DNA from 2 places in the Streptomyces sp. B3I8 genome. Region 2 is predicted to be linked to the other one. Evidence: predicted binding sites of a transcription regulator. Region 2 holds the regulator's gene; the other holds the start of a gene.

Region 1 (15,566 bases), 2.0 Mb from region 2:
CATCGCGTTCCCGCGCGGACTGACCGGCCCCCGCGACGCCCCGTACGACTTCTCCTTCTCCGGCCTCAAGACGGCCGTGGCCCGTTGGATCGAGGCGAAGCGGGCGGCGGGCGAGGAGGTGCCGGTGCGGGACGTGGCGGCCTCCTTCCAGGAGGCGGTGGTGGACGTGCTCACCCGCAAGGCCGTACGGGTCTGCAAGGACGAGGGCGTCGACCACCTGATGATCGGCGGCGGTGTCGCCGCCAACTCCCGGCTGCGTGCGCTGGCGCAGGAGCGGTGCGAGGCGGCCGGCATCCGGCTGCGCGTGCCCCGGCCCAAGCTGTGCACGGACAACGGGGCGATGGTCGCCGCGCTGGGCGCGGAGATGGTGGCCCGCAACCGTGCCGCGTCCGCGTGGGACCTGTCGGCGGACTCGTCGCTGCCGGTGACACAGTCGCACGTGCCCGGCCCCGCGCACGGTGAGGCTCACGGCCACCACCAGGGACACGACCACGTGCACGAGGTGAGCAAGGAGAACCTGTACTCGTGAGGTTGAGGTTCGTGACGTGGGACTCGTGACGGAGGGACTCGTGACGGAGGCGCTCATGACGGAGGGGCTCATGACCGTGAGGGAGGGCCGGCACGCGTGACCGTCGCGCTGATGTGGGAGGCCCGGGCGGTGGCCGGGCGGGGCGAGGAGCTGCTCGCCTGGACGGGGGAGCAGGAGCTGACCCCCGCCCCGCTGCGCCGCGAGACCTTCCGCGCCCCGCAGGACAGGGTCCTCGTCATCACCTGGTGGGACGCCCCCTACGACGACCCCGGCCTGCCCGAACTCCCGGAGCCGGGCGGGGAGTTGGTGACCCGGCCGGTGCACCGTTGGCGGTTCGAACAGGTGTGACGGGGGCGCCTTGCGTCCCTATGGCGCCGGGTGCCCCAGCAGCATCACCGGCGCTCCCTGCCGCCGCGTCAGGAAGACCGTGACCGCCGCGCGGCCGTACGGCTTCGGCAGCACCTTGCGCCGCAGTTCCTCCGGCTCGACGGCCGAGCCCCGCTTCTTGACGGTCAGGACGCCGACCTCGCGTTCGCGCAGCAGGGCCTTCAACCGCTTGACGTTGAAGGGCAGCTGGTCGGTGATCTCGTAGCGGGTCGCGTACGGGGTGGGCAGGGGCGCGTCGGCGGTGACGTACGCGATCGTCGCGTCGATGAGCCCGCCGCCGACCTCCTCGGCCACCTCGGCCACCAGATGCGCCCGGACGACGGCGCCGTCGGGCTCGTACAGGTAGCGGCCCAGGGGGCGGACCGGCGGGTCGGGGAGGCCGCGGCCGCGCAGGGTGTGCCCGTCCGGCAGCAGCGTGGACCGTACGAGGCCGGGCTCGGTGCCGAACCACAGCACCGCCTCCTTGACGTCCCCGCCGTCGGAGATCCACTCCGCCTCGGCCTCGTCCGGCACCGCCTCGTGGGGGATGCCGGGCGCGACCTTGAGCGCGGCGTGCGGGGCGCTGCGGGCGGCGGTGAGGGCCCAGGAGAGCGGGGGCGAGTAGGCCTCCGGGTCGAACACCCGGCCGCGTCCGCCGCGCCGCGCGGGATCCACGAAGACCGCGTCGTACCCGGACGTGTCGACCTCGGTGACGTCCGCCTCGCGCACCTCGATCAGCCCGTCGAGACCGAGCGCCTCGGCGTTCGCCCGGGCCACCGTCGCGGTGAGCGGGTCCCGGTCCACCGCCAGGACCCGGATGCCGGCACGGGCGAGCGCGAGGGCGTCGCCGCCGATGCCGCAGCACAGGTCGGCGACCGAGGTGACGCCGAGCGCGCGCAGCCGCCGGGCGCGGTACTCCGCCACCGTGGTGCGCGTCGACTGCTCGACCCCGTTCGCGGTGAAGAACATCCGTTCGGCGTCGGCGGCCGGGAACTTCGCCGCCGCCCGCTGCCGCAGCCGGGCCTGGGCGAGGGCGGCCGACACCAGCTCGGCGGGGTGCGTGCGGCGCAGCCGGGTGGCGACGGCGAGTTCCCGCGCCGGGTCGGTGCCGCGCACCTCGTCGAGGAGGGCGTGGCCCTCGGCGGTGAGCAGGGCGGCGAAGGAGGCGTCGTTCACCTGATCATTGTGGGTCAGGGCGAGAGGGGGCGGGGCGCCGCGGGCCGACGAGAACCGGTGCGGGCCGCTGAGGGCCGGTGCGGGCCGCTGGGGGGCCGCTGTGGGCCGGTCGGTGGATGGCGCGCGGCCGGTCGGTGGACGGTGCGCGACCGGTCGCGGTGTCGGGCGGGCGCGGGAGCGGGTGGCTGCGAGGATCCGGCGCCATGCGACTCGTACGACAAAACGATGAATCCCGGGCAAAGGGTGCGACGCATGTGCGGCGGGCGCGCGGGGTCGCGCCGGCGGTGGCGCGCGGAAGCCTCGCGCTGCTCGCGGTGGCCGCGCTCGCCTCCGGATGCTCCGCACCACCTGCCGCGTCGACCGGCGCGCACGGCGCACAGAACGCCCAGGGCGCGCATGGCGGCGGCAAGCGGAAGCTCCAGGCGCCCCCGGCACGCGCCCTGGACTCGTACGCCACCAAGCTGCGCGCCGCGCACACCGCACGGGTCGCGGCGGCGAAGCGCTGGGGCCTGAAGGGCACGCCCCTCCCGGCACCCCCGCCCCCCGCGAAGAAGCCGGTCATCACCACGCGCGAGGGCTTCGAGGTGGAGGACGGCGACGACCTGCCGCCGGTCTTCACCACCGTCCCCACCAGGGACAAGGTCGTCTTCCTCACCATCGACGACGGAGCCGAGAAGGACCCCGAGTTCCTGAGGATGATGAGCGAGCTGAGGGTGCCGTACACGGCGTTCCTCACCAACTACCTGGTCAAGGACGACTACGGCTACTTCCGCACGATGCGGGAGCTGGGCGCGGGCGTCGACAACCACACCCTGCACCACCCCTACCTGCCGGGGCTGTCGTACAAGGAGCAGCGGCACGAGATCTGTGCCATGCAGGACATCATGCGCGAGCAGTTCGGCAGACGCCCGCGGATGATGCGCCCGCCCTACGGCAACTACAACCGGGACACCCTGGTCGCGGCGAAGTCCTGCGGCGTCGAGTACGCGCCGATCTGGGACGAGGAGGTCTACGTCGACCACTGGGAGTACCGCGAGGACGACCGCAGCCTGCACCCCGGGGACATCGTCCTCACCCACTTCCGCGGCAAGGACGAGTGGGACGGCACGATGGTCGACGACATGCGCCGCTTCCTGAACAAGGTCACGGCGGAGGGGTACGCGGTGGCCCGCCTGGAGGACTACCTGCGGTGAGACGGCCGCGCGCCCGGCCGGCGGCCGCCGCAGGTACCTGGCGGCGCCCGGAATCCGGCACGGCCGGCGTCCGGAACGCGGCACGGCGGGCCCCCGGAAACCGGTACGGCCGGCCTCCGGATTCCGACACAGCCACACGGCGAACTGGCACTCCGCTTGACCGAGTGCTAATCGCGGTCATAGTCTCGGCTCTGGCACTCCCCACCGGAGAGTGCCAACGACGCGACGGGCAGGTCCGGCACCCGCGACGACGGATCCACCTGGTCGCCACCTCAGACAGTTAACCCCGTGAGATCTCCGAAGGGGGAGGTCGGATCGTGACGACCACCAGCTCCAAGGTTGCCATCAAGCCGCTCGAGGACCGCATTGTGGTCCAGCCGCTGGACGCCGAGCAGACCACGGCTTCTGGCCTGGTCATCCCGGACACTGCCAAGGAGAAGCCCCAGGAGGGCGTCGTCCTGGCCGTGGGCCCGGGCCGCTTCGAGGACGGCAACCGCCTTCCGCTCGACGTCAAGGTCGGCGACGTCGTGCTCTACAGCAAGTACGGCGGCACCGAGGTGAAGTACAACAACGAGGAGTACCTCGTCCTCTCGGCCCGCGACGTGCTCGCGATCATCGAGAAGTAAGCAATTCACCTCAGCATTCCTGCTGTGAGCTGCGCCCCTGGCCCCCCGCGACCTACCGGTAGCCGGGCGTCCGGGGCGCAGTGCCTTTTTCACCCAGAATTCGAAAGAGGGCTCACGCTCCCATGGCGAAGATCCTGAAGTTCGACGAGGACGCCCGTCGCGCCCTCGAGCGCGGCGTCAACAAGCTTGCCGACACGGTGAAGGTGACGATCGGCCCCAAGGGCCGCAACGTCGTCATCGACAAGAAGTTCGGCGCCCCCACCATCACCAACGACGGTGTCACCATCGCCCGCGAGGTCGAGGTCGAGGACCCGTACGAGAACCTCGGTGCCCAGCTGGTGAAGGAGGTGGCGACCAAGACCAACGACATCGCGGGTGACGGTACGACCACCGCCACCGTGCTGGCCCAGGCGCTGGTCCGCGAGGGCCTGCGCAACGTCGCCGCCGGTGCCTCCCCGGCCGCCCTGAAGAAGGGCATCGACGCCGCGGTCAAGGCCGTCTCCGAGGAGCTGCTCGCCACCGCGCGGCCGATCGAGGAGAAGTCCGACATCGCCGCCGTCGCCGGGCTGTCCGCCCAGGACAGCCAGGTCGGCGAGCTCATCGCCGAGGCGATGGACAAGGTCGGCAAGGACGGTGTCATCACCGTCGAGGAGTCCAACACCTTCGGTCTGGAGCTGGACTTCACCGAGGGCATGGCCTTCGACAAGGGCTACCTGTCGCCGTACTTCGTGACGGACCAGGAGCGCATGGAGGCCGTCCTCGACGACCCGTACATCCTCATCCACCAGGGCAAGATCTCCTCCATCGCGGACATGCTGCCGCTGCTCGAGAAGATCATCCAGACCAACTCCTCGAAGCCGCTGCTGATCATCGCGGAGGACGTCGAGGGCGAGGCCCTGTCGACGCTGGTCGTCAACAAGATCCGCGGCACGTTCAACGCCGTCGCGGTGAAGGCCCCCGGCTTCGGCGACCGCCGCAAGGCGATGCTCGGCGACATGGCCACCCTCACCGGTGCCACCGTCATCGCCGAGGAGGTCGGCCTCAAGCTCGACCAGGTCGGCCTGGACGTGCTCGGCACCGCCCGCCGGGTAACGATCACCAAGGACGACACCACGCTCGTGGACGGCGGCGGCAACAGCGCCGACGTCCAGGGCCGCGTCGCCCAGATCAAGGCCGAGATCGAGACCACGGACTCCGACTGGGACCGCGAGAAGCTCCAGGAGCGCCTCGCGAAGCTGGCCGGCGGCGTGTGCGTGATCAAGGTCGGCGCCGCCACCGAGGTGGAGCTGAAGGAGAAGAAGCACCGTCTGGAGGACGCCATCTCCGCGACCCGCGCCGCGGTCGAGGAGGGCATCGTCTCCGGTGGTGGCTCCGCGCTCGTCCACGCCGTGAAGGTCCTGGAGGGCAACCTCGGCAAGACCGGTGACGAGGCCACCGGTGTCGCCGTCGTCCGCCGCGCCGCCGTCGAGCCGCTGCGCTGGATCGCCGAGAACGCCGGCCTCGAGGGCTACGTCATCACCTCCAAGGTGGCCGAGCTCGACAAGGGTCAGGGCTTCAACGCCGCCACCGGCGAGTACGGCGACCTGGTCAAGGCCGGCGTCATCGACCCGGTCAAGGTCACCCGCTCCGCCCTGGAGAACGCCGCGTCCATCGCCTCCCTCCTCCTGACGACCGAGACCCTCGTCGTCGAGAAGAAGGAAGAGGAAGAGCCGGCCGCCGCGGGCCACAGCCACGGGCACTCGCACTGAAGTCCGGTTCGCTGAGCACCGGCTCGACGAGCCTCGGCTCTCCGAGCACCGGCCGCTGAGCGAGCGGGCCACAGTCCCCGCACCCTGTTCATGGGGTGGCGGGGACTGTGTCGTCTTTGGGGGTGTGGCGGCGAGGCGCCTTCGGGATGCGGCGGCGAGTCGACCCCGGGGTGCGGGAGGCCCGATTGTCAGTGGCGTGCGCCATGCTGCGAGGGCAGGCGACGACAGGGGAGGGGCCAGCATGCGCACACCCGTGACCGGTGAGGTTCACGTCCACTACAGCCAGCTCTACGTCGAGAGTGATCCCGGGGAGTTGTCCCCGGGCTTCCACGAGGTGTTCGCGGGTCAGACGGGGGGTCTCTGCGGTGCCGCCGTCCCCGGCACTCTCTTTCTGCTCACAGGCCTGCACACCGGCCACGTCGGCTTCACCGTCGAGATCCACGACGAGGCCCCGGCGTTGGACCCTGCTTGGGAGGACGTCGTGGAAGTCTCCTTCCGCCCGGCTTCCGAGCGCACTCTTCTCGTGCAGTGGGCGGGTGAGGGCTCCTGGCCCCTGGACCTGCCCGAGACGGACCACCGGGTGCGTTACTGCGCCCGGGGGATGGACGCCGGACGTGACCTGGACACGAGGGTGGGCGAGGAACCGCAGGTGGACAGCTACCTCCTGCAGTTCTGGCCCGCGCCGCCCGCCCCCGACCGCGTGGTGCGACAGACCTCGGCCGTCGCCGAGTACTGGCACGAGTTCGCCCGGGAACTTCCCCCGCCCCCCACCCCCGAGGAACGCGCCGAAACCGAACGTCGGGCCCGCGAGGCGAAGGAACGGGCCTACGAGGAGTGGCGGTTGCACAGGGAGGCGTGGGAGTGGGGCGGCCGGCTGCCGAGCGAGAGACTGCGCGCGGTGGGCGGGAACGTGCTCGGCCTGCTGCGTTTCGACCCCGACCTGGTGCACGCACTGGGTGCCGCCACCGCCGGGACTCAGCGCGCGGTGGCACTCCTCGCCGCCCGCCGGGCCTGCGAAGAGGCGGGCCTGACGGCCGTTCCGTGGGTCAGCGACGCCCTCACCGCGGCGGCCGAAGGGACCCCACTGCCCTCGCCGTTCGACGATCACACCCTGCTGAGCGAGACCCTTCGCTCCGACCCGCGCGTCCCCGACCGGTCGGTACTGGGGGCCGTACCGCCCGAGCGCTCACCGTACGAACCGCCGGCACCGCCGGCCCCACTCGTGCGGAGGCCGGCCCGCGCGGAGGAACCGGACGCCTCGGAGGAACCGGGCGTCGCTCTCCCGGACGGTGCGCCGACGCGACGGCAGGGACTCGGCAAGTACCTGGGGAGCCTGGAACCCTCCCGGACGCCGGACGGCCCCGCGCCCACATCACGGACGGTATTGCCGTCGTCGGGAACGCTGACTCCGGGTCCACCGAGAGCCATGTGGGCCGTGCTGCCCGCCTCGGTGGTGGTGGAGTCCCCGTCCTCCGACCGCCCCCGTGGCCGCATCTCGCAACCGCACTTCGCCCTCCCCGCCGTACCGGCCGCCGCCGACCCCGATCCGTTGCGTGCCGCTCTGGACGCGGTGTACGCGGCGACCGAGACGTACGGCGAGCGCTACCCGGAGCTGTTGGCGGAGATACGCGCGGCCTGCGCAGCGGAGGACGAGCCGGGGGAGCGACCGTTGGGCGACGACGCCCCGTAGGCCTCTGAAACGGGCCGGAACAGATCCCCTCTCCCGGAACAGCCCTCAGAGCAGCGCCCCCAGCGACAGCACCCGGGTGGAGAGCCGTCCCCGCAGCCGGCCCGCGTCCGGGTCGGCCTCGCCCTCGGTGAGCCAGTCCGCCGCGAGCAGCCGTTCGACGTGCGGGCCCGTCTCCTCCAGGGAAACCCCGCAGAACGTGACGGCCTCGGCCAGATCGAGGCCGTCGTCGTCGACGGCCCCGAGGCGGCCGTCGGGGCGGACGTGGCCGGCGGTGTACAGCGCCAGTAGCCGGGTCGCGGCGTCCGCCTTCTTCTTGCGCAGCTTCCGGTCGCCCACCACCTTCTGGGCCCAGCCGGACAACCGCGCGCGGCTGACCTTGCCGAAGGAGAACGGGCGGGGCGCGGTCGGCAGCAGCGTCGGGACGGTGATCTGGGCGGGATCCTCGGACCGGGCGACCAGCGCGTCGGCGACGGTGACCGTGTCGGGCAGCCGCAGCCAGTCCGAGTCGACGAGCCGCTGGAGCACCTGCTCGGCGTCGCCCTGCAGCCAGCCGGTGAAGTCCTGCCCGGTGACGTTCCCCAGGCCGGCGCGCGCGGCCCGCAGGGTGAGCATGAACACCGCCAGCCGCACCTCGGGTTCAGGATGCGGGGCATGGTCCCGGACGTGCGCCAGCACCGTACGGGCGTGCACGGCCTGGGAGCGGCTCAGCAGCCGCTCGACCGCCGGCCCGCCCTCGCCCGCGGGCACGCCCATGCGGTTCTCGTTCATCTCGCGGGCGGCCTGCGCGGCCTTCTCCGCCCGTTCGGCCTCCTCGCGCAACGTGTGGTCGCCGGTGACGTCGGCCCACAGGGCGAACGCGCGGGCCTTGCGGTCGTGGAGCCCGGCGAGGAGGGCGAGATCGGGCTCGGGACTGCGCTGGTACGCACGGAACGCGTCGCCGAGTTCGACGAGTTCCAGCCGCAGCACGTCGGGCTGAAGGTCGTACGGCACGAGCCGCTGCGCGATCTTCCCCCACTGCCTCGACCGCCGGGCCGCCCCGCGTGGCGCGCCGGTACGGGCACCGGGCACCGGGGCCGCCCGGCCCCCCGTACCGGGCTTCGGCACGGTCCGCGTCCTCGGGCCGGCAGCCCCACCGGCGTCGGAAGCCCCGCCGGTGACAGGATCCCCGGCGGCTCCGAGACCCCCGACGGCGACGGAAGCCGGAGCCGGAACCGGCGGCACGCCGCCCCCCGGACCCCCCGACCCCGCGGACGACGCTCCGCGGTCGGAGAAGACAGCCACCACCGACTCCGGCCCTCGCCCCGGCCCCCGTGCGTCCGCACCCGCCGCAGGCGGGGCCGAACGTGCCGGGGGCGACGCGGCCGTGTCCAGCACCCGGCATCCCTGGGTGGCCGCCGCGCAGCGCGCGCACACCTCCGCGATCCGCCACAGCCGCCCCGCACGGTCCGCGAACACCGTCAGAACCACGGACCCCCCGCAGCGCCCCCCGCCCGACGCCGGCCGGGTCCCCGCGCGCCGCCCGGTGAGGATCTCGGGCGAGTGCCAGGCGCAGTCGGCGGCCCGGCATCCGCACCAGGCCTCTGCACGCGGCCCGCCCCCCGTACGGATACCGGCGAGATGCGCGTTGACGTGCGCGACCGCGGCCCTGCGCCCCTCGGGCGCGCCGGGCAGCCGCTGATCGCCGCAGCCCGGGCAGGAGCAACTGAGCCGGACCGCGCCCGAGGACGGACCGCCGAACGGGTCCAGCCGCACCGTCCACACCCGCCCCGGCACCCGCTCCCGCGGCGTGCCGGCCTCCGCCGCCGCACCGACCGTCCGCCCCGTGTCGGAGCCGCCGACGAACGCCCCGTCCCGGCCACCGGTGTCCGCGTTCACGCGATGCCGCCCTCTCCCCTTGCACGTCGTCCACGACTTCACGTCCGCCGTGGTCACGAGGACGCTACGCCGCACGAACGCACAACAGGGGGGTCGCCCAGCGGCAGATCACACGTTCGGGTGACACACCCGCTGACGACGAGGCCGACGCCGTAGGCCGCCCCGGACGTCAGCCGCTGGGCCGTCGACCGGCTGCGCTGCGGTACACAGGGGTGGCCGGCCGAGTGACACCGTCCCACCGCACAGAACCGCTGACCGGCGAGGGCCGGATCGTGGTGCGGGACGACTTCCTCGGCATACCCGACCACCCCTGCACGAAGGCCCGTCGGCCCCTGCACGAAGGCCCGACCACCCCTGCACGGAGGCCCGTCGGCCCCTGCGCGGCCTGGCCGTGCGCACGGTCGACCTCGTGGCCCGGCCGAACGGGGGCGTGGGGTCCCCGGCCATGTCGAGGACCGCCTCCGCGAACTCACCGCTGGAGCCCACCGCCAGGGACTGACGGGACTGACGGGACTGACGGGACCTCCGGTCGTCCCGGGGCGGCCCCGGCTACTGCGGCCCGTACTTGCGCCCCGTCCGGGCGGTGAACGTGCCGAGCAGCGGGCGCGGGGTCAGCTTGGCCAGGCCCATGAGCGTCTTGTAGCGGGGGTCGGGGATGGACAGCGACTTGCCTCGGGCCAGGTCCGCCAGTCCCGTCTCGACCACCTTGTCCGCGTCGAGCCACATCCAGCCGGGGATGTTGCCCGTGCCCATCCCGGCCCGCTGGTGGAACTCGGTACGGGTGAAGCCGGGGCACAGCGCCATCAGCCGTACGCCGCTGCCGGCGAGGTCCTTCGCCGCACCCTGGGTGAACTGCACGACCCACGCCTTGGACGCCCCGTACGTACCGCGCGGGACGAACGCGGCCACGGACGCGATGTTGACGACCCCGCCCCGCCCGCGCTCCCGCATGGCGTCGGACGCGGCAGAGGTCAGCCGCAGCACGGCCTCGCAGTGCACCTTGAGCATGCGGAGCTCGTCGGCCATCGACACGTCGAGGTAGCGGCCCTTGTTGCCGAAGCCGGCGTTGTTGACCAGCAGGTCGACCGGGTGCGTACGGTCGCCCAGGCGGGCGGCGACGGCGTCGATGCCGGCGTCCGTGGCGAGGTCCGCGGTGAGCACCTCGACCTCGACGCCGTGGCGGTCGTGCAGTTCGGTCGCCTGCTCGCGCAGGCGCGCGGTGTCCCGGGCGACGAGAACGAGGCTGTGGCCGTCGGCCCCGAGCCGCCGCGCGAAGGCGGAACCGATGCCGGAGGTCGATCCCGTGATCAGAGCGGTAGTCATGCGCCAAGGCTAGGGCGTGCGGCGAAGATCCCGGCCGCTCAGCGGGCGCACGGCGCCACCTTCGCGACCGCGTCGCCTTCGCACCGCGCCCCCAGCGCCCGCACCGGCTCCGACGCTCCTGCGTTCACGCCGACGCGGCCCCGCGCAGACGCTCCAGTTCCTCGCGCACCTCGGTGTGCAGCGCCTCCCCGGCCGCCGCGAGCCGCGGCAGCAGCTCCCGTTCCGTCGTCGTCGCCCGGAACTCCATCGTCGTCGTCACCCCGTGCCCCGGCCGCCGTACGATCTCCACCGCGGCACCGGCCCGTACCGTCCCCTCCTCGACGACGCGCAGATACGCCCCCGTGAGCCCCGTCCGCGAGAAGCGCTTCACCCATCCCCGCTCGCCGAGATACCCCTGGAACGTCCGGCAGGGAATGCGTCCGCTCGACACCTCCAACAACGGTCCGTCCTCACCCCCGACCCGCCACCGCTCGCCTATCTCCGCGTGCGAGAGGTCCAGCCCCTGCGTCGTCAGGTTCTCGCCGAACTCCCCGTTGCGCAGGCGGCGTCCCAGCTCACGCTCCCACTCGTCCAGGTCTTCCCGCGCGTACGCGTACACAGCCTGGTCGTTCCCGCCGTGGTGCCGCCGGTCGCACACCGCGTCACCGGCGAGCCCGCTTCCCCCGACGCCCTTCGGCCCGGGTGCCGTCACCCGCACCGGGCCCTCCACCGGCCTCTTGTCGATGCCTGTGAGCCCCTCCGGCTGCGAGGTGTACGGCACGGCGAGAGGGCGTCCGACGTTCACGCTGAGAACCTTCATGGCCGCAGGGTAATCGTGGCACTCTCAAAGCGTCACCGCATTATTCTGCTTCCGGCCCAAGAAAGACTTATACTCGGGGCGTGATAGAAGCCCGTCATCTCCGCGTACTGCGCGCTGTGGCCACCACCGGCTCCTTCTCGGCCGCGGGGCGCCGGCTCGGCTGCACCCAGCCTGCCGTCAGCCAGCAGATGAAGGCGCTGGAGGCGTCCGTCGGCACGCCCCTCCTCGTCCGCGGCGGCCGGGAGATACGGCTGACCCAGGCCGGTGAGGCCCTCGTCCGGCATGCCTCGGGCATCCTCGCCGGGCTCACGGCCGCGGAGGAGGAGATCGCGGCCATCGCCGGACTGCGCGCAGGGCGGGTACGGCTGGTCTCCTTCCCCAGCGGCAGCTCCACGCTGGTGCCCACCGCGCTGGCCGCCCTGCGTGCCGCGCATCCAGGGACCCGGGTGTCCTTGGAGGAGGCCGAGCCGCCGCGGTCGGTCGAACTGCTGCGTGCGGGCGACTGCGACGTGGCCCTGGCGTTCCGCTACGCGGGCGCGACCGGGGCGGAGGAGTGGGACGACCTGGTCGTGCGCCCCCTGCTCACCGACCGGCTCGTCGCACTGGTGCCCGAACGCCACCGGCTGGCCGGGGCCGGCTCCGTCGCCATCGGTGACCTCGCCGCCGAGCCGTGGATCGCCGGCTGCCCCCGCTGCCGCGGACAGCTCGTCGAGGTGTGCCGCGCGGCGGGCTTCACGCCCCGGATCGACTTCGCGACCGACGACTACCCGGCCGTGGTCGGCCTGGTCGGCGCGGGCCTCGGCGTGGCCGTCCTGCCGCAGCTCGCGGTGGAGTCCGTACGTCCGAGGGGTGCGCGCACGGTGACCCTGGAACCCGAGGTGCGGCGTGAGGTCGTCGCCCTCACTCTGCCGGACCTGGCCCAGGTCCCGGCGGTCACGGCCACGTTGCGGGAGCTGTCCCGCGCGGCCGGTCCCCGGCGGGATTCCACCGCGGCGATCTGAGGGGGCTCGTGCGTGAAACATGCCGGTGAGGGGCGCGCGCACGCGTGCCCGGGCGGTAAAGCGTCGGAAACGTAAGTGGTCGGCAACCTTTGATTCGGCAACGCATCGCATCACACCGCGGGGAATCGGCACGCGGCGATTCGAAACGCGGTGAACCGAAACGCCGACGTATCGGAAGAAACGTTCCTTCAGTTGTTCGAAAGGCCCGAGTGCGAAACACCGGAGTGAGCGGCGCCGGAGTGCGGAGCGCCTGAGTGAGAAGCGCCCGAGTGAGCGGCGCCGTTGTGCGAGCCGTGATGTGAGCCGTGGTGTGAGACGTGGCCTTCGCCGCGTGCCGAGGCCGGTGTCGTCGCCGGCACCAGTCGGTTGCGCGCCCGCCCCATGAGCTCCTCGCGCTCGTCCTCCGTCAGTCCACCCCATACGCCGTACGGCTCGCGTACCGCCAGCGCGTGAGCCGCGCACTCGGCGCGCACGGGGCACCTCATGCACACCTCCTTGGCCGAGTTCTCGCGGGCGCTCCGTGCCGCACCCCGTTCTCCCTCGGGGTGGAAGAAGAGCGAGCTGTCGACCCCGCGGCAGGCCGCGAGGAGCTGCCAGTCCCACAGATCCGCGTTCGGACCGGGAAGGCGGGAGAAATCTGCCATTGCGTGTCCCCTCGTTGCCGTTCTGAGCGGATGCGTGCTCATGACCGTCCGCACCGTCAGCACCACATGGATGTCTGCGATAACGACGTACCACGATCTAAGGAGATGAAAATATGACTCATTGAGAATCTAGCCCCAGACACCAGCAAACGGGAAGAAAAACGGCCGAATGGGGCACGCCCTGTGAGGAAAGTTCGCGGGTCCGCCCCGCATGTCTGCACCGTGTCCGCGCCCTCACGTACAGTGCCGAAGGCGGCTCGCTGCACCGTAACTCTTTCGAGTGACCATCGTTGAGAGTGCGGATGGCGGTTGAAGGAACACGCGCTCGGGCAGGTGCATCCACTGCCCACGAGCGTCGACCGCACCGGTGACGATTCGTACCAGCCTGGAGGCTCAAGGTGACGCGCATCAGCTGCGGAGGGCGGCCATGACATCCGTCCTCGTCTGCGACGACTCCCCGCTTGCCCGAGAGGCGCTCCGCCGCGCGGTCGCGACCGTGCCCGGCGTCGAGCGCGTGACGACCGCGGCCAACGGCGAGGAAGTCCTCCGCCGCTGGGGAGCGGACCGTTCGGATTTGATTCTGATGGACGTACGCATGCCCGGCCTGGGCGGCGTCGAGACCGTGCGTCGGCTGCTGTCGGCGGACCCCGGTGCGCGCATCATCATGCTCACCGTCGCCGAGGACCTGGACGGCGTGGCCCTCGCCGTCGCCGCCGGCGCCCGCGGCTATCTGCACAAGGACGCCTCCCGCGCCGAACTGCGGGCCACCGTCACCCAGGCCCTGGCCGACCCCACCTGGCGGCTCGCCCCCCGCCGGCTGCGCTCCGCCGAGATGGGCGCCGCGCCCACGCTCACTGCGCGCGAGATCCAGGTCCTGGAGGGCATGAGCCACGGCCGTTCCAACGCCGAGATCGGCCGCGAGCTGTTCCTCTCCGAGGACACGGTCAAGACCCATGCCCGGCGGCTGTTCAAGAAACTCGGCGCCTCGGACCGCGCCCACGCGGTGGCCCTGGGCTTCCGCTGGGGCCTGGTCCGCTAGGTGGACGACCGCGGGGGCACGGGAAACCCCGCCTACCGGCAGGTGGGCGGGGGTGGCACGGGGGTGCGCCGGGCACCCGCCGCCGGTTTCGCCGCGGATGCCGCATCCTTGAGGTGTGGAGTTCCTCGGGGACGAGTCTGTCGAGCGGGAGGGGAGGGCGCAGGACATGGCTTCCGGCGCACCTGCTCATAACGCTTCGGTGCACAAGTACGGGCACGGTGTCACGGAGCCCGCGGCGCCAAGGCACCATGGACCGATGCGCGACGACGAGACGACGGTGATCGGTGCACTCGTCCACCGCGCCGTCGACGGCGACGAGCAGGCCACGCACGACCTGCTCGCCCGCGTCCATCCGCTGGCCCTGCGCTACTGCCGCACCCGGCTCTCGCGTCTGCCCGGGGACGCCCGCCATTTCGTCGAGGACCTCGCCCAGGAGGTCTGCGTCGCCGTCCTGCTCGCGCTGCCGCGCTACAAGGACACCGGGCGCCCGTTCGAGGCGTTCGTCTTCGCCATCGCCGCGCACAAGGTCGCGGACCTGCAGCGGGCGGCCATGCGTCACCCCGGCTCCACCGCCGTCCCGTCCGACGAGATGCCGGAACGCGCGGACGACTCGCTCGGTCCGGAGGAACGCGCCCTGCTCAGCAGCGATGCCGCCTGGGCCAAGAAACTTCTCGCCAACCTCCCCGAGAATCAGCGGGAGCTGCTCCTGCTGCGCATCGCGGTGGGCCTGACCGCCGAGGAGACCGGACAGATGCTCGGCATGTCCCCGGGCGCGGTCCGGGTCGCCCAGCACCGCGCGCTGAGCCGGCTGCGGGCGCTGGCGGAGCAGTAGCCGTCACCTGCCCGCGCGGAGCAGTGGCCGTCACCGGCCCGCGGCTTCCGCCGTGATGCCCCCCACACCACGGACCCGCCGCTTCGGTGAACGCGCAGGTCACCGGCCGCGTACGGAGATATGAACGTACGACGGCGTGAACGTGCGACAGCATGAACGTACGAAGCGGGCCGGTCGCCCCTTCCGTGGAATGAGGCGACCGTGCTTCCCGTTAGCATGGACATCCGCACCGAGCAAGGCCATATGGGGAAGGTGTCATGACTGCCAACGTCGACGGAGTGCCCGAGAAATTCGCGACACTCGGGCTGACCTACGACGACGTGCTGCTGCTGCCGGGCCCGTCGGACATGGCTCCCGACGAGATCGACACCGCCTCGTACGTCTCCAAGAACGTGCGGGTCAACATCCCGCTGCTGTCCGCCGCCATGGACAAGGTGACCGAGTCCCGCATGGCGATCGCGATGGCCCGCCAGGGCGGCGTCGGCGTGCTGCACCGCAACCTGTCCATCGAGGACCAGGCCAACCAGGTCGACCTGGTCAAGCGGTCCGAGTCCGGCATGGTGGCCGATCCGATCACCATCCACCCGGACGCCACCCTCGCCGAGGCCGACGCGCTGTGCGCCAAGTTCCGCATCAGCGGTGTGCCGGTCACCGACGGCGCGGGCAAGCTGCTCGGCATCGTCACCAACCGCGACATGGCCTTCGAGAACGACCGCTCCCGCCGG
Region 2 (15,566 bases):
GAGTCCGACGACGACTGGCGGGCCTCGCTGGAGGCGGCGCTGGGCGCCGGGCCGGACCACGTCTCGGCGTACGCGCTCATCGTCGAGGAGGGCACGCGGCTCGCGGCGCGGATCCGGCGCGGGGAGGTGCCGATGACCGACGACGACGTGCACGCGGACCGGTACCTGATCGCGGAGGAGGTGTTCTCAGCGGCGGGCTACGACTGGTACGAGGTCTCCAACTGGGCGACCTCGGACGCGGCGCGGTGCCTGCACAACGAGCTGTACTGGCGGGGTGCCGACTGGTGGGGGGCGGGACCGGGGGCGCACTCGCACGTGGGGGGCGTGCGGTGGTGGAACGTCAAGCATCCGGGGGCGTACGCGGGAGCGCTGGCGGAGGGGCGGTCGCCGGGGGCGGGGCGGGAGGTGCTGTCGGCGGAGGACCGGCGGGTGGAGCGGATCCTGTTGGAGCTGCGGTTGCGGGAGGGGGTGCCGTTGCGGTTGCTGCGGGAGGAGGGGCTCGCGGCGTCCCGGCGGGCCCTGGCGGACGGGCTGCTGCTGCCGGCCCCGTACGAGGAGGGCCGGGCGGCGCTCACCCTGCGGGGGCGGTTGCTGGCGGATGCGGTGGTACGGGACCTGGTGGACTGACGGGGCCTGCGGGGGCGCCCGGGATTCTTTCGCCCCCGCCGCCCCTGCCCTTCCCGTCCCTCAAGGGGCTCCGCGCGAGAGTTCACCCACCCGCACGCCAGGGGCCAACCCCGCTCAACCCTCCGGTGGGGCCGTGACGAAGTCGATCAGTTCCTCCACGCGGCCCAGGAGCGCCGGCTCCAGGTCCTTGTACGTCCGCACCGCGGACAGGATCCGCTGCCACGCCGCCCCGGTGTTCTCGTCCCACCCCAGCCGCCGGCACACCCCCGTCTTCCAGTCCTCCCCCCGCGGCACCCGCGGCCACCGCCCGATGCCCAGCGCCGCCGGCTTCACCGCCTCCCACACGTCGATGAACGGATGCCCCACCACCAGCGCGTACTCGCTCGTCACCGCCTCGGCGATCCGGGACTCCTTGGAGCCGGGGACGAGATGGTCGACGAGGACCCCCAGCCGCGCGTCCGGTCCGGGCGCGAACTCCTCGACCACCGCCGGAAGATCGTCGATCCCGGAGAGGTACTCCACGACGACCCCCTCCACCCGCAGGTCGTCGCCCCACACCTTCTCCACCAGCTCCGCGTCGTGCCGTCCCTCGACGTAGATCCGCCCGGCCCGCGCCACCCGCGCCCGCGCCTGCGGCACCGCGACGGACCCCGACGCCGTCCGCGTGGGACGCACCGGTCCCCGCCCCGTCGCGGCAGGCCGTACCAGCGTCACCGGCCGCCCCTCCAGCAGGAACCCGCGCGGCTCCATCGGGAAGACGCGGTGCTTGCCGAAGCGGTCCTCCAGGGTCACCGTGCCGGCCTCGCAGCGGATCACCGCCCCGCAGAAACCGGTGCCCGGCTCCTCCACCACCAGCCCCGGTTCGGCCGGAACCTCCGGTACGGGCGCGGGCTTCTTCCACGGCGGGGTCAGATCCGGAGAGTACTGGCGCATCCGACCGACGATAGGGAAAGCTCCCCGCCCGTCACGGCGACACGCCGAAGCGGCGGGCCAGCGCGTCCCGTTGGGCACGGACGAACCGCGCGTCGAGCACCGCTCCGTGGCCGGGCACGTACACCGCGTCCTCGCCGCCGAGGTCGAGCAGCCGGTCCAGCGCGGCCGGCCAGTGCGCGGGTACGGCGTCGGGACCCGCCTGCGGCTCGCCGGACTCCTCGACCAGGTCGCCGCAGAAGACGACCTTCGGGGACGAGGGCGTGGCGGGGACCAGTACCGCGAGGTCGTGCGCGGTGTGGCCGGGGCCCACGTCGGCCAGCAGCACGGTGAACCCGCCGCCCAGGTCGAGGGTCCACTCGCCGCGGACGTGGTGGCGGGGAGGGACCAGGGAGCGTGCCGCCTCGGCCGCCGCGTCCTCCGCCAGCCCGTTGCGTACGGCGTCCGCGCGCAACTCCTCCCGGCCGCGCGCCGTGTACGCCACGTCGATGCCGACCGCGCCGAACACCTCCGCGTCCCCGAACGCCGCCGCACCGAAGACGTGATCGAAGTGCGGGTGGGTCAGCGCGAGATGCGTCACACGGCGCACGGGACCCGTGCCGGTGCCGGTCTTGGTCCCGGTGCCCCCGCCCAGCGACCGTTCCGCCTCCTCCCGCAGCCACCCGCCCTCCGCCACGCTCGACCCCGCGTCCACCAGCAGCGCCGCGCTCTCACCCACGACGAGCCCGGCGGTGCAGTCCCACCGGGGCAGCCGGCACCGCCCGACCCGGGCCGTCACCCGTTCCCACCCCGACGCCTGCTCCGCACGGTCCTCCCACAGCACGCTCATACCGGGACGCTAGCCCCAGAGGCGGTCGCCGGGCACGGCATCGCAGGCCCCGCCCTTGCCCGGCCCGTACCCCCCGGCCGTACACTGGACCGGGGATGTTGGCACTCGCGCACGTGGAGTGCCAGGCACAGTAGCCAACGGGACAGCCTTCTGGAGGTGCGCGCGGTGCTCAGTGAACGCAGGCTCGAAGTGCTGCGCGCCATCGTCCAGGACTACGTGGGCACCGAGGAGCCGGTGGGCTCCAAGGCGCTCACCGAACGGCACAACCTCGGCGTCTCCCCGGCCACCGTGCGCAACGACATGGCGGCCCTCGAGGACGAGGGCTTCATCGCGCAGCCGCACACCAGCGCCGGGCGCATCCCCACGGACAAGGGCTACCGCCTCTTCGTCGACAAGCTGGCCGGCGTCAAACCGATGACGGCGCCCGAGCGGAGGGCGATCCAGAACTTCCTCGACGGCGCGGTCGACCTGGACGACGTCGTCGCCCGCACGGTGCGGCTGCTCGCGCAGCTCACCCGGCAGGTGGCGGTCGTGCAGTACCCCTCGCTGACCCGTTCGACCGTGCGGCACGTGGAGTTGCTGTCGCTCGCCCCCGCGCGGGTGATGCTGGTGCTGATCACGGACACCGGACGGGTGGAGCAGCGGATGATCGACTGCCCGGTGCCGTTCGGCGAGGCCTCGCTCGCGGACCTGCGGGCGCGGCTGAACAGCCGGGTCGCGGGGCGCCGTTTCGCGGACGTGCCGCAGCTCGTGCAGGACCTTCCGGAGGCGTTCGAGGAACCGGAGGACCGCGCCACGGTCGCCACGGTGCTCTCCACGCTGCTGGAGACGCTGGTCGAGGAGACCGAGGAGCGGCTGATGATCGGCGGCACCGCCAATCTCACCCGCTTCGGACATGACTTCCCTCTCACCATCCGGCCCGTCCTGGAGGCGCTGGAGGAGCAGGTCGTGCTCCTCAAGTTGCTGGGCGAGGCGAAGGATTCGGCCATGACCGTGCGTATCGGTCACGAGATCGCCCATGAGGGACTCAACTCCACGTCCGTCGTCTCCGTCGGCTACGGTTCGGGCGACGAGGCAGTAGCCAAACTCGGCGTGGTCGGACCGACACGCATGGATTACCCGGGAACGATGGGAGCGGTACGAGCGGTGGCACGGTACGTCGGACAGATCCTGGCGGAGTCTTAAGGTGGCCACGGACTACTACGCCGTGCTCGGCGTGCGCCGCGACGCGTCGCAGGATGAGATCAAGAAGGCCTTCCGGCGGCTCGCCCGCGAGCTGCATCCGGACGTCAACCCCGATCCCAAGACGCAGGAGCGTTTCAAGGAGATCAACGCCGCCTACGAGGTGTTGTCGGACCCGCAGAAGAAGCAGGTCTACGACCTCGGCGGCGACCCCCTGTCGCAGAGCGGCGGGGGCGGTGCGGGCGGCTTCGGCGCCGGCGGCTTCGGCAACTTCTCCGACATCATGGACGCGTTCTTCGGCACGGCGTCGCAGCGCGGGCCGCGCTCGCGCACCCGTCGCGGCCAGGACGCCATGATCCGGATCGATGTCGAACTCGACGAGGCGGCCTTCGGCACCACGAAGGACATCCAGGTCGACACGGCGGTCGTCTGCACGACCTGCAACGGAGAGGGTGCCGCGCCCGGCACCTCCGCGCAGACCTGCGACATGTGCCGCGGCCGCGGCGAGGTCTCGCAGGTCACCCGGTCCTTCCTGGGCCAGGTCATGACCTCCCGGCCCTGCCCCCAGTGCCAGGGCTTCGGCACGGTCGTGCCCACCCCGTGCCCCGAGTGCGCGGGCGACGGCCGGATCCGCTCCCGCCGGACGCTGACGGTGAAGATTCCCGCCGGTGTCGACAACGGCACGCGCATCCAGCTCGCCGGGGAGGGCGAGGTCGGGCCGGGCGGCGGTCCCGCCGGTGACCTCTACGTGGAGATCCACGAGACCGCGCACTCCATGTTCCAGCGGCGCGGCGACGACCTGCACTGCACGGTGACGATCCCGATGACGGCGGCGGCGCTCGGCACGAAGGTGCCGCTGGAGACGCTGGACGGCCTGGAGGAGATCGACATCCGGCCCGGCACGCAGTCCGGGCAGTCGGTACCGCTGCACGGGCGGGGCGTCACGCACCTGCGGGGCGGGGGGCGTGGGGACCTCGTGGTGCACGTCGAGGTGCAGACGCCGGGGAAGCTCGATCCCGAGCAGGAGCGGTTGCTGCGGGAGCTGGCGAAGCTACGGGGTGAGGAACGGCCGACGGGGCAGTTCCAGCCGGGGCAGCAGGGTCTGTTCTCGCGTCTGAAGGACGCGTTCAACGGCCGCTGACGCGGCCGGGGTTCCCTCGCACCGCCTCCGGGTGCGCCCGGACTTCTTCCCCGCCTCCGCCACCCCTTCCCGTCCCGACCCCGGGGGCCGCGCCCCCGGACCTCCGAGGCGCGTGGGAGCTCGGATGGGCGGGGTACATCGGCGGGTGCACGTACGTCGTGGCCGGTCGCGCAGTCCCCACCCGCCCGCACCCGCCGCACCCGCCCGCGCGCCGCATCCCCCGAGCTCTCCCGCGCCCCGCCCGCAGGGCGCCCGGGGTGGGAGGGGCGAAGCCCCTGGGGGACGGGGAGGGTACGGGCGGCGGGGGCGGAAAACGCTGGCGGAACCGTCGATTCGGACTCTTCGGGGGGACGTGGCACCATGCGGGCATGTCCTCCCCGCTGACCGATCTGTTCCCGCACCCGATCGTGCAGGCCCCCATGGCCGGCGGCGTGTCGGTGCCGCGGCTGGCCGCCGCCGTCAGTGACGCCGGCGGTCTGGGTTTCCTCGCCGCCGGTTACAAGACCGCCGACGGCCTGTACCAGGAGATCAAGCAGATCCGCGGACTGACGTCCCGTCCCTTCGGCGTGAACCTCTTCCTGCCGCAGCCCGAGTACGGCGACCCGGCCACCGTCGAGGTCTACGCCCACCAGCTCGCCGGCGAGGCCGCCTGGTACGCGACCGAGCTGGGCGACCGGGACAGCGGCCGGGACGACGGCTACGAGGCCAAGCTCGCCGTCCTCCTCGACAACCCGGTCCCCGTCGTCTCCTTCCACTTCGGCACCCCCGGCCGGGACACCGTCGACGCCCTGCACCGCGTCGGCACCTTCGTCCTGGCCACCGCCACCACCGCCGAGGAGGCCCTCGCGGTGCGGGAGTGCGGCGCGGACGCGGTGATCGCGCAGGGTGTCGAGGCCGGGGGGCACCAGGGCACCCACCGCGACACCCCCGAGAACGACGGCACCGGCATCGGGCTGCTCGCCCTGCTCGCCCGGATCCGCGAGACCATACCCCTGCCCGTTCTCGCCGCCGGCGGTCTGATGCGCGGCAGCCAGATCGCCGCCGTGCTCGCGGCCGGCGCGAGCGCGGCCCAGCTCGGCACCGCCTTCCTCGCCACCGACGAGTCCGGCGCCCACCGCCTGCACAAGCAGGCGCTGACCGACCCGCTCTTCGTCCGCACCGAACTGACCCGCGCCTTCTCCGGCAGACCCGCGCGCGCCCTGGTCAACCGGTTCCTGCGGGAGCACGGCCGCTACGCGCCCGCCGCCTACCCGGAGGTCCACCACCTCACCTCGCCGCTGCGCCGCGCCGCCGCGGCGGCGGGCGACGCGCAGGGCATGGCGCTGTGGGCCGGCCAGGGCCACCGCCTGGCCCGCGCGCTGCCCGCCGGACAGCTCGTGGAACTGCTGGTGGCGGAACTCGACACGGCGGCGGCCGCACTGCCGTCCCACCCGGCGGGAGGCACGCACCGATGACGGCTCCGGTGTTCGTCGTGGACGAACTGCGCGGCGTGGGACCCGACTTCGTGCTGGAGGGACCCGAGGGGCGGCACGCCGTCTCGGTGAAGCGGCTGCGGCCCGGCGAGGACGTCGTCCTCACCGACGGGCGGGGCCGCTGGGCCGAGGGCGTCGTCAAGGCCGCCGAGGGCAAGGACCGCCTCGTCGTCACGGACCTGGCGCACGTACGGCAGGAGCCGCCGGAACAGCCCCGGATCACCGTCGTGCAGGCGCTGCCCAAGGGCGACCGGGGCGAACTCGCCGTGGAGACCATGACCGAGGTCGGCGTGGACACGATCGTGCCCTGGCAGGCGGCGCGCTGCGTCACCCAGTGGAGGGGTGAACGGGGGCTGAAGGCGCTCGCCAAGTGGCGGTCCACCGCGCGCGAGGCGGGCAAGCAGTCCCGCAGGGTCCGCTTCCCGGAGGTCGCGGACGCGGCGACGACCCGACAGGTTGCCGCGCTTCTGGCCAAAGCCGACCTCGCGGCCGTGCTGCACTCCGACTTCGAGTACGGCAGCACCCCGCTGGCCACCGCCGAACTCCCCGCCGAGGGCGAGATCGTGCTGGTCGTCGGCCCCGAAGGCGGTGTCGCCGCCGACGAGTTGGCGCAGTTCAGAGAGGCGGGCGCGAAGGCGTACGTGCTGGGCCGCAGCGTGTTGCGCACCTCGACGGCCGGTACGGCGGCCGCCGCTCTGCTCCTCGGCCGCACCGGCCGCTGGTCGTAGAAGTCCCCGGCCGGCGTGCCCTGCCCGGACAGGGCCTGGGCTGGGCGTGCGGGGTGGCCGTATGCGCCCTACCGCGCTGCCCGGGACGGTGGCAGGCTGCCGTGCATGAGGGCAATGACGCGCTCGAGCGGCGGCCGCGTGGCCTCCGTCGCCGGTCTCGTCGTGGTCGCGGTCGGTGCCGCCGTCGCCTGTGAACCCGGTGGCCTGAGCGGGGTGTCGGTCGCGTACACCACGGATCAGACGGCCACGCACGAGCTGGAACGACGGCACGTCGACCTGAGCTGGCTGAGCTGCACCGCGGCCTACGGCGACAAGTCGACCGGTAGGTCCGGCAGTTCCGGTGAACCCTCCTCGACGGGTTCACGAACCGTCGCCTCCGTCGACTGCCAGGGCAAGACCGACGACGGCAAGGACGTCACCGTCAAGGGCCGTGTCACCCGTGCCGTGGACGGCAGATGCGTACGCGGGCAGTTGCGGGGAACCGTCGGCGGCAGGCAGGTCTTCCGCGTCGACGGCCTCGGCGACTGCGACGCGAGCGCCACCCCCACCCCGCCCGCCACCTACCGGCCGTCGCCCCCCGGACGCCCCGGACCCACCGTCACGGTCACCCGCACCATCTGGTGCCTCGGCGACCCCACCTGCCGGCCCGTGGAGGGCAAGTGATCCGGAACCCTGTCCGTGCGGCCCGGTCGGTGCATAGGGTGAGCTGGTGACACAGCCCGCATCGCCCGCGTATCTCCGGTTTCCGCATCTGCACGGCGACACGGTCGCCTTCACCGCCGAGGACGACGTCTGGGTCGCGCCCCTGGCCGGTGGCCGCGCCTGGCGCGTCAGTGCGGACAACGTCCCCGTGAACCATCCGCGTATCTCCCCCGACGGCACCCGGCTCGCCTGGACCTCCACCCGCGACGGCGCCCCCGAGGCGCACGTCGCGCCCCTGGACGGCGGGCCCGCGACGCGCCTCACGTACTGGGGGACCAGGACCCAGGTCCGCGGCTGGACCCCCGACGGCGAGGTGCTCGCGGTCAGCACCCACGGCCAGAGCTCGCTGCGCCGCACCTGGGCCCGCGCGATCCCGCTCGACGGCGGCCCCGCCACCACCCTGCCCTACGGCCCGGTCGGCGACGTCGCCCACGGACCGCACACGGTGCTGCTCTCGGCCACCATGGGCCGGGAGGCCGCCTGGTGGAAGCGGTACCGCGGCGGCACCGCGGGCAAACTGTGGATCGACCGCGAAGGCGACGGCGAATTCGTCCGCCTGCACGAGGAGTTGGACGGCAACCTGGAGTACCCGCAGTGGGTGGGGGACCGCTTGGCGTTCCTCTCCGACCACGAGGGCACCGGCGCCCTCTACTCCTCCCTCGCCGACGGCTCCGACCTGCGCCGGCACACCCCCGTCGGGGGCTTCTACGCCCGCCACGCGGCCACCGACGGCACCCGCGTCGTCTACTCCTGTGCCGGTGAGCTGTGGATCCTCGACGACCTCGACGGGGCCGAGCCCCGTCGCCCGGAGATCCGGCTCGGCGGACAGCGCGTCGACCTCCAGCCCCAACCCGTCAGCGCCGTCCGCTGGTTCGGTGCCGCCGCCCCCGACCACACCGGCCGCGGCAGCGCGGTCGCCGTACGCGGATCCGTGCACTGGGTCACCCACCGCTCGGGGCCCGCCCGTGCCCTCGCCGACGAGCACGGCGTACGGACCCGGCTGCCGCGCACCTTCCGCTCCGAGGGCGAGGAATGGGTGGTGTGGGTCACCGACGCCGAGGGCGAGGACGCTCTGGAGTTCGCGCCCGCCACCGGCGGCGCACCCGGCGCCGCCCCGCGCCGGCTCGCCGCCGGCCGGCTCGGCCGGGTGCTCGGCCTCGCCATGGCACCCGACGGCAGCAGGGCCGCGGTCGCCTCCCACGACGGTCGAATCCTCCTCGTCGAACGGGAGAGCGGCGAGGTCCGCGAGGTCGACCGCGGCGAGGACGGTGAGGCCGACGGACTCGTCTTCTCGCCGGACTCCACCTGGCTCGCCTGGTCCCACCCCGGCCCGCGCCCGCTGCGCCAGCTCAAGCTCGCCAACACCGCCGACCTGTCGGTGACCGAGGCGACCCCGCTGCGCTTCCGCGACTTCTCGCCCGCCTTCACCCTCGACGGCAAGCACCTCGCGTTCCTCTCCGCCCGCTCCTTCGACCCGGTCTACGACGAGCACGTCTTCGACCTGGCGTTCGTCGGCGGCGTACGCCCGCACCTGATCACGCTCGCCGCGACCACCCCGTCCCCGTTCGGACCGCAACGCCACGGCCGCCCCTTCGACGCGCCCGACAAGGACGAGACCCCCGACAGCGAGGGCACCCCCACCACCCGCATCGACCTCGACGGGCTCGCCGACCGGATCGTGCCGTTCCCCGTCGAGGCCGCCCGCTACTCCACCCTGCGGGCCGCCAAGGACGGCGTGCTGTGGCTGCGCCACCCCCTCCAGGGCGTCCTCGGCTCCTCCCGCGCCACCCCGGAGGACCCCGACCCCAAGACCGACCTGGAGCGGTACGACCTGCTCCAGCAGCGCGTCGAGCACCTCTCGGGCGACGCCGACCACTTCGCCGTCACCGGTGACGGCAAGCGGGTCCTGCTGTGGACCGACAGCCGGCTCAAGGTCGTCCCCAGCGACCGCCGTGCCTCCTCCGACGAGGACAGCGACACCAACATCCCCGTCGACCTCACCCGCATCCGGCAGACCGTCGACCCGGCCGCCGAGTGGCGGCAGATGTACGACGAGGTGGGCCGCCTCATGCGGGACAACTTCTGGCGGCCCGACCTCGGCGGCGTCGACTGGAGCGCCGTCCTCGACCGCTACCGGCCGGTCCTGGACCGTGTCGCCACCCACGACGACCTCGTCGACCTGCTCTGGGAGGTCCAGGGCGAACTGGGCACCTCGCACGCCTACGTCACCCCCGGCGGGGCCTGGGGCGGCTGGTCCGACCGGCGGCAGGGGCTGCTCGGCGCGGACATCTCCCGCCGCGAGGACGGCAGTTGGCGCATCGACCGGGTGCTGCCCTCGGAGACCTCCGACCCCGACGCGCACGCCCCGCTCGCCGCGCCGGGCGTCGCGGTGCGCGCGGGCGACGCGATCGTCGCCGTCGGCGGCCGGCCGGTCGACCCGGTCACCGGCCCCGGACCGCTGCTCGTCGGCACGGCGGGCAAGCCGGTGGAACTGACGGTGTCCCCGGCGGGCGGCGGCGACCTGCGGCACGCGGTCGTCGTCCCGCTGGAGAGCGAGGAGCCGTTGCGCTACCACGCGTGGGTCGCCGGCCGGCGGGCCTACGTCCACGAGAAGTCCGGCGGCCGGCTCGGCTATCTGCACGTGCCCGACATGGTCGGCTCCGGGTGGGCGCAGCTCCACCGCGACCTGCGGGTGGAGGTCGCCCGGGAGGGCCTGGTCGTCGACGTACGGGAGAACCGGGGCGGGCACACCTCCCAGCTGGTGGTGGAGAAGCTGGCGCGGCGGATCGTCGGGTGGGACCTGCCGCGCGGGATGCGTCCCTCCAGCTACCCCGAGGACGCGCCCCGGGGTCCGGTGGTCGCCGTCGCCAACGAGTTCTCCGGGTCCGACGGGGACATCGTCAACGCGGCGGTCAAGGCGCTGGGGATCGGGCCGGTGGTGGGCACGCGGACGTGGGGCGGGGTCATCGGCATCGACAACCGGTACCAGCTCGTCGACGGTACGGCGGTGACCCAGCCGAAGTACGCGTTCTGGCTGGAGGGGTACGGGTGGGGGGTGGAGAACCACGGTGTCGACCCGGACGTGGAGGTCGTGACGGCCCCCCAGGACTACGCGGCGGGCCGTGACCCCCAGCTCGACGAGGCGATCCGTCTGGCCCTGACGGCCCTGGAGCAAACCCCGGCCAAGACCCCGCCGTCGCTTCCGTAGGCGATTTCCCTCGCCCCCGCCGCCCCTGCCCTCCCTCAAGCTCTCAACTTCGTTCGAGCAGGGGGACCCCACGTCCCGGGTCGAAGGGGCGGAGCTCCCGGGGGACGGGAAGGGCAGGGGCGGCGGGGGCGGAAGAACTCCGGCCCCCGGCCGATAGCATGCCCCGCAAGTGATCCACTCCGTCAGGAGGAACCCCATGGCCGCAGAGCCACAGGACGACTGCCTGTTCTGCAGAATCGTCGCGGGCAAGATCCCCGCCACCCTCGTCCGCGAGACCGACACGACCCTCGCCTTCCGGGACATCAACCCCCAGGCCCCCACCCACGTCCTCGTCATCCCCAAGGCCCACCACCGCGACGCCGCCGCCCTCGCCACCGCCGACCCCGCCCTCACCGCGGACGTCCTGCGCGAGACCCAGGCGGTCGCCACCGCCGAGGGCCTCGACAGCTACCGCGTCGTGTTCAACACCGGCGCCGGCGCGGGCCAGACCGTCTTCCACGCCCACGCCCACGTCCTCGGCGGCCGCGGCCTCCAGTGGCCCCCCGGCTGACCGGGAAGCACATACATCGTGTCCGTCCGCGAACTGGTCGTCCTCGGCACCGCCAGCCAGGTCCCGACCCGGCACCGCAACCACAACGGCTACCTGCTCCGCTGGGACGCCGAGGGCATCCTGTTCGACCCCGGCGAGGGCACCCAGCGCCAGATGCTGCGCGCCGGCGTCGCCGCGCACGACCTGAACCGGATCTGCGTCACCCACTTCCACGGCGACCACTCCCTCGGCCTCGCCGGCGTCATCCAGCGCGTCAACCTCGACCGCGTCCCGCACGAGATCACCGCCCACTACCCGGCCTCCGGGCAGCGGTTCTTCGACCGGCTGCGGTACGCGACGGCGTACCGGGAGACGGTCGCGCTCACCGAGGCCCCGGCCGCCACCGACGGCGTACTGGCCGAGACCCCCGCGTACACCCTGTACACCCACCGGCTCGACCACCCCGTCGAGTCCTACGGCTACCGCCTCGTCGAGCCCGACGGTCGCCGCATGCTGCCCGAGCGGCTCGCCGCGCACGGCATCGCGGGCCCCGACATCGGCCGTATCCAGCGGGAGGGCTCCCTCGGCGGCGTCCCGCTGGAGGCGGTGAGCGAGGAGCGGCGCGGGCAGCGGTTCGCGTTCGTCATGGACACCCGGCTGTGCGAGGGCGTGCACGTCCTCGCGGAGGGCTGCGACCTCCTCGTCATCGAGTCCACCTTCCTCGACGAGGACGAGGAACTGGCCGTCGAACACGGGCATCTGACGGCCGGCCAGGCGGCCCGCGTCGCCCGCGACGCCGGCGTACGGCACCTCGTCCTCACCCACTTCAGCCAGCGCTACTCCGACCCCGCCGAGTTCGAGCGGCAGGCCCGTACCGCCGGTTTCGCGGGCGAGCTCACCGTCGCCGAGGACCTGCGACGCGTACCGGTTCCGAAACGGGTGTGAACGGGACGTACCATGCTCTGATGCCCCTGCCCAAAGCCGAGCTGCACCTGCACATCGAAGGCACCCTGGAACCGGAGCTCGCGTTCGCGCTCGCCGCGCGCAACGGTGTGTCCCTGCCGTACGCCGACACGGACGCGCTCCGCGAGGCGTACCGGTTCCAGGACCTGCAGTCCTTCCTGAACCTGTACTACGAGCTCATGGCGGTCCTGCGCACGGAGCGGGACTTCGCCGACCTCGCGGACGCCTACCTCGCCCGGGCCGCCGCCCAGGGCGTGCGGCACGCGGAGATCTTCTTCGACCCGCAGGCCCACACCGCACGGGGTGTGCCGATGGAGACGGTCGTGCGGGGGCTGGGGCGGGCACTGGGCGGCAGCGTCCAGAACCACGGCGTCTCCACCCGGCTGATCCTCTGTTTCCTGCGCGACCGGCCCGCCGAGTCGGCCCTGCGCACACTCGAGGAGGCCAAGCCCTTCCTGGACCGCATCACCGGCGTCGGACTGGACTCGGCCGAGGTCGGCCACCCGCCGGCCGTCTTCCGTGAGGTCTACGAGACCGCCGCCGCGCTCGGCCTGCGCCGGGTGGCGCACGCGGGGGAGGAGGGCCCGCCGGAGTACATCACCGAGGCCCTGGACGTCCTCGGCGTGGAACGCGTCGACCACGGCCTGCGCTGCGTGGAGGATCCCGCACTGGTCGACCGCCTGGTCCGCGCGCGTATACCGCTGACCCTGTGCCCCCTGTCCAACGTCCGCCTGCGCACGGTCGACCGCCTCGCCGACCACCCCCTCCCGGCCATGCTCGACGGGGGCCTCCTCTGCACCGTCAACTCCGACGACCCGGCCTACTTCGGCGGCTACGCCGGAGACAACTTCGACGCCGTCCGCGACGAACTCGGCCTGGGCGAGGACCACCTCCGCACACTCGCCCGCAACTCCTTCCTCGCCTCCTTCCTGGACGACGACGAGGAACTGCGGACGCGGTACCTGGCGGAGGTGGAGGCGTACGAGTTCCCGTGAGCGGACCGAGGGCCCAGGGCCACCGAGTACGACGTGAGACGCCATGCGGACAGGCGAAGCAATGCCGTGGCGCAAACGCAGCTCGCACGCACGCGTGCGGTCGAGCATGAGTCCATGCGGTCGCGCCTGCCACTCGGGGACGAACCGCGGTCCGAGCTGTCCCGGCACCGATCCGGACGAACGTGTCCTGTTCCTCGAGCACTTGGACCACCAGCCGCCCCGCGAAGGCTGGATGGTCGAACTACGCTGCGGCACCGGCCCGCGCTTCAGCCACTGCCCCCGCAAAGGCAGTGAAAGTGCCGGCCGCAGCCTGGCCCACGACGTGACCTCGAACCACCAGCCAAGAGTTGCCACGGGCAGGGGGGGGAGCCTCGTCGAAGCTCGTAGACTCGTGGCGTGGCATTCATGAGCACCCCGCACTGCTGCTTCCTGTGAGTGGGAGGCCCTGAGGGCGATGCCGGACGGCGTCGCCCTCCTTGGTGTGCCTGCCGCGCGGGTCATGTTTTCGGTGCTGCCCTTCTGGGACGGCGGCTTTCCGGGTGCGCCGGCGTAGGCACGTTCTCCTTCCCCCACCTCGCACCGTGCCAGGAGTGCCCCGTGTCCGTAACCTTCCCCCCTGCCCTCGTACGCTCCCTCGATCTGTTGCGCTGCCCGGCGTGCCGGGCGGGTGCGCTCACTGCCGACCGGGGCGCGCTGCGCTGTCCCGCCGGTCACAGCTTCGACGTCGCCCGGCACGGCTATGCCGGTCTGCTGACGGGTGCCCGCGCCACCAGTGGTGACGACGCTGCCATGGTCCGGGCCCGGGAGCGGTTCCTGGCCACCGGCGCCTACGCACCCGTGCGTGCGGCCGTGGCCCGGCTGGCGGGCGGATCCGGGCCCGGGCGGGCGGCCACGGTGGTGGACTCCGGGTGCGGCACCGGCTACTACCTGGCCGGGGTACTCGACCGGCTGCCCGGCGCGCGCGGTCTGGGGCTGGACACGTCGACGCGTGCGCTGCGTTCGGCGGCCCGGGCTCACGCGCGGGCCGCCGCGGTGTCGTGGGACGTCTTCCGTCCCTTTCCGCTGGCCGACGCGGTGGCCGACGTCGTCCTCGACGTGTTCGCCCCGCGCAATCCGGCCGAGTTCCACCGGGTGCTGCGTCCGGCCGGCCGACTGGTCGTGGTCCGGCCCACAGGGCGGCATCTGGCCGAACTGCGGAGCCGGGCGTCCGCGATGGTCACGATCGACCCGGACAAGGAGCGGCGGCTGCACCGAGCGCTCGATTCCCTCTTCGAGGTCGCCGGCACCGAACGGGTCGAGTACCGCATGCCCCTGGACCGGGCGGAAGCGCTGGACCTGGTGGCCATGACACCGGGCGCACGCCACCCGCACCGGGCGGAACCGGAGAGCGGTGGCCCCCTGCCCGGACGGGTCACCGTCTCCGTACTGGCCACCGCCTACCGGCCGCGATTGACGGACCTTGGTTCGTGTATCTAACCTTCATCTGCATACGTGAATAGTGTCTACAGGTCTACACAGATCTACATGGGGAGATGAACGCGGGTGAACCTCGACACCGGCACCACCGACGTGGCGCAGCGGTTGCGGGACGGGATGGCGAAGGGGGTGCTGTCCTTTCCGCTGACCTCTTTCCACGAGGACGGCTCGCTCGACGTGGACGGGTACCGCGAACACGTCGCCGGGCGGCTCGCCGCCGCGCCCGGCGCCGTCTTCCCGGCCTGCGGTACCGGCGAGTTCTTCTCGCTCGACGAGGAGGAGTACCGGCAGGTCGTCACGGCCACCGTCGAGGTCGCGGCGGGCCGCCTGCCCGTCGTGGCCGGCACCGGGTACGGCTGGGCGCAGGCCGCCCGGTTCGCCCGGATCGCCGAGGAGGCCGGCGCCGACGCGCTGCTCGTCATGCCGCACTACCTCACCGCCGCCCCGCAGGACGGCCTGGTCGCCCAGCTCGAACAGCTCGCCGCCCGCACCCGCCTCCCCCTGATCGCCTACCAGCGCGGCCAGGTCGCCTACGGCCTCGACGCCTTCCGGCGGATCACGGAGATCCCCGGCGTCATCGGCCTCAAGGACGGCCACAGCGACCTCGACCGCCTCCAGCGCCTCACCCTCGCCGCCCCCGACGGCTTCCTCTTCTTCAACGGCGCCTCCACCGCCGAGATGCAGGCCCGCGCGTACGCCACCGTCGGCATCCCCGCCTACTCCTCCGCCGTGCACGCCTTCGCGCCCGAGATCGCGGGCGCCTTCTTCACCGCCCTGCGCGACG

The links. The regulator HrcA, encoded in region 2, represses chaperone genes, less so after heat shock. The targets are predictions, from matches to a motif close to TTNGCACTCNGNNNNNCNGAGTGCNAA.
Region 1: groES (co-chaperone GroES) is a predicted target of HrcA. The motif match lies at 3,409-3,435, and genes of this name have one in related genera.

What each region holds. Positions count from the first base shown of each region.
Region 1 covers NZ_JAUSYN010000002.1:4,206,303-4,221,868, forward strand. The annotation lists gene tsaD (tRNA (adenosine(37)-N6)-threonylcarbamoyltransferase complex transferase subunit TsaD) at 1-529, shown strand, start outside; gene QFZ64_RS20935 (hypothetical protein) at 626-877, shown strand; gene QFZ64_RS20940 (methyltransferase domain-containing protein) at 896-2,071, opposite strand; gene QFZ64_RS20945 (polysaccharide deacetylase family protein) at 2,275-3,264, shown strand; gene groES (co-chaperone GroES) at 3,582-3,890, shown strand; gene groL (chaperonin GroEL) at 4,013-5,638, shown strand; gene QFZ64_RS20960 (hypothetical protein) at 5,880-7,328, shown strand; gene QFZ64_RS20965 (hypothetical protein) at 7,374-9,203, opposite strand; gene QFZ64_RS20970 (SDR family oxidoreductase) at 9,753-10,526, opposite strand; gene QFZ64_RS20975 (MOSC domain-containing protein) at 10,651-11,325, opposite strand; gene QFZ64_RS20980 (LysR family transcriptional regulator) at 11,406-12,326, shown strand; partial or broken gene QFZ64_RS20985 (WhiB family transcriptional regulator) at 12,635-12,970, opposite strand; gene QFZ64_RS20990 (response regulator transcription factor) at 13,398-14,009, shown strand; gene QFZ64_RS20995 (sigma-70 family RNA polymerase sigma factor) at 14,266-14,841, shown strand; gene guaB (IMP dehydrogenase) at 15,099-15,566, shown strand, end outside.
Region 2 covers NZ_JAUSYN010000002.1:2,224,723-2,240,288, reverse strand. The annotation lists gene hemW (radical SAM family heme chaperone HemW) at 1-627, shown strand, start outside; gene QFZ64_RS12055 (DUF3097 domain-containing protein) at 742-1,560, opposite strand; gene QFZ64_RS12050 (MBL fold metallo-hydrolase) at 1,592-2,386, opposite strand; gene hrcA (heat-inducible transcriptional repressor HrcA) at 2,552-3,571, shown strand; gene dnaJ (molecular chaperone DnaJ) at 3,573-4,709, shown strand; gene QFZ64_RS12035 (nitronate monooxygenase) at 5,078-6,163, shown strand; gene QFZ64_RS12030 (16S rRNA (uracil(1498)-N(3))-methyltransferase) at 6,160-6,909, shown strand; gene QFZ64_RS12025 (hypothetical protein) at 7,015-7,572, shown strand; gene QFZ64_RS12020 (S41 family peptidase) at 7,619-10,819, shown strand; gene QFZ64_RS12015 (histidine triad nucleotide-binding protein) at 11,016-11,369, shown strand; gene QFZ64_RS12010 (ribonuclease Z) at 11,388-12,293, shown strand; gene QFZ64_RS12005 (adenosine deaminase) at 12,314-13,306, shown strand; gene QFZ64_RS12000 (putative RNA methyltransferase) at 13,904-14,782, shown strand; gene QFZ64_RS11995 (5-dehydro-4-deoxyglucarate dehydratase) at 14,900-15,566, shown strand, end outside.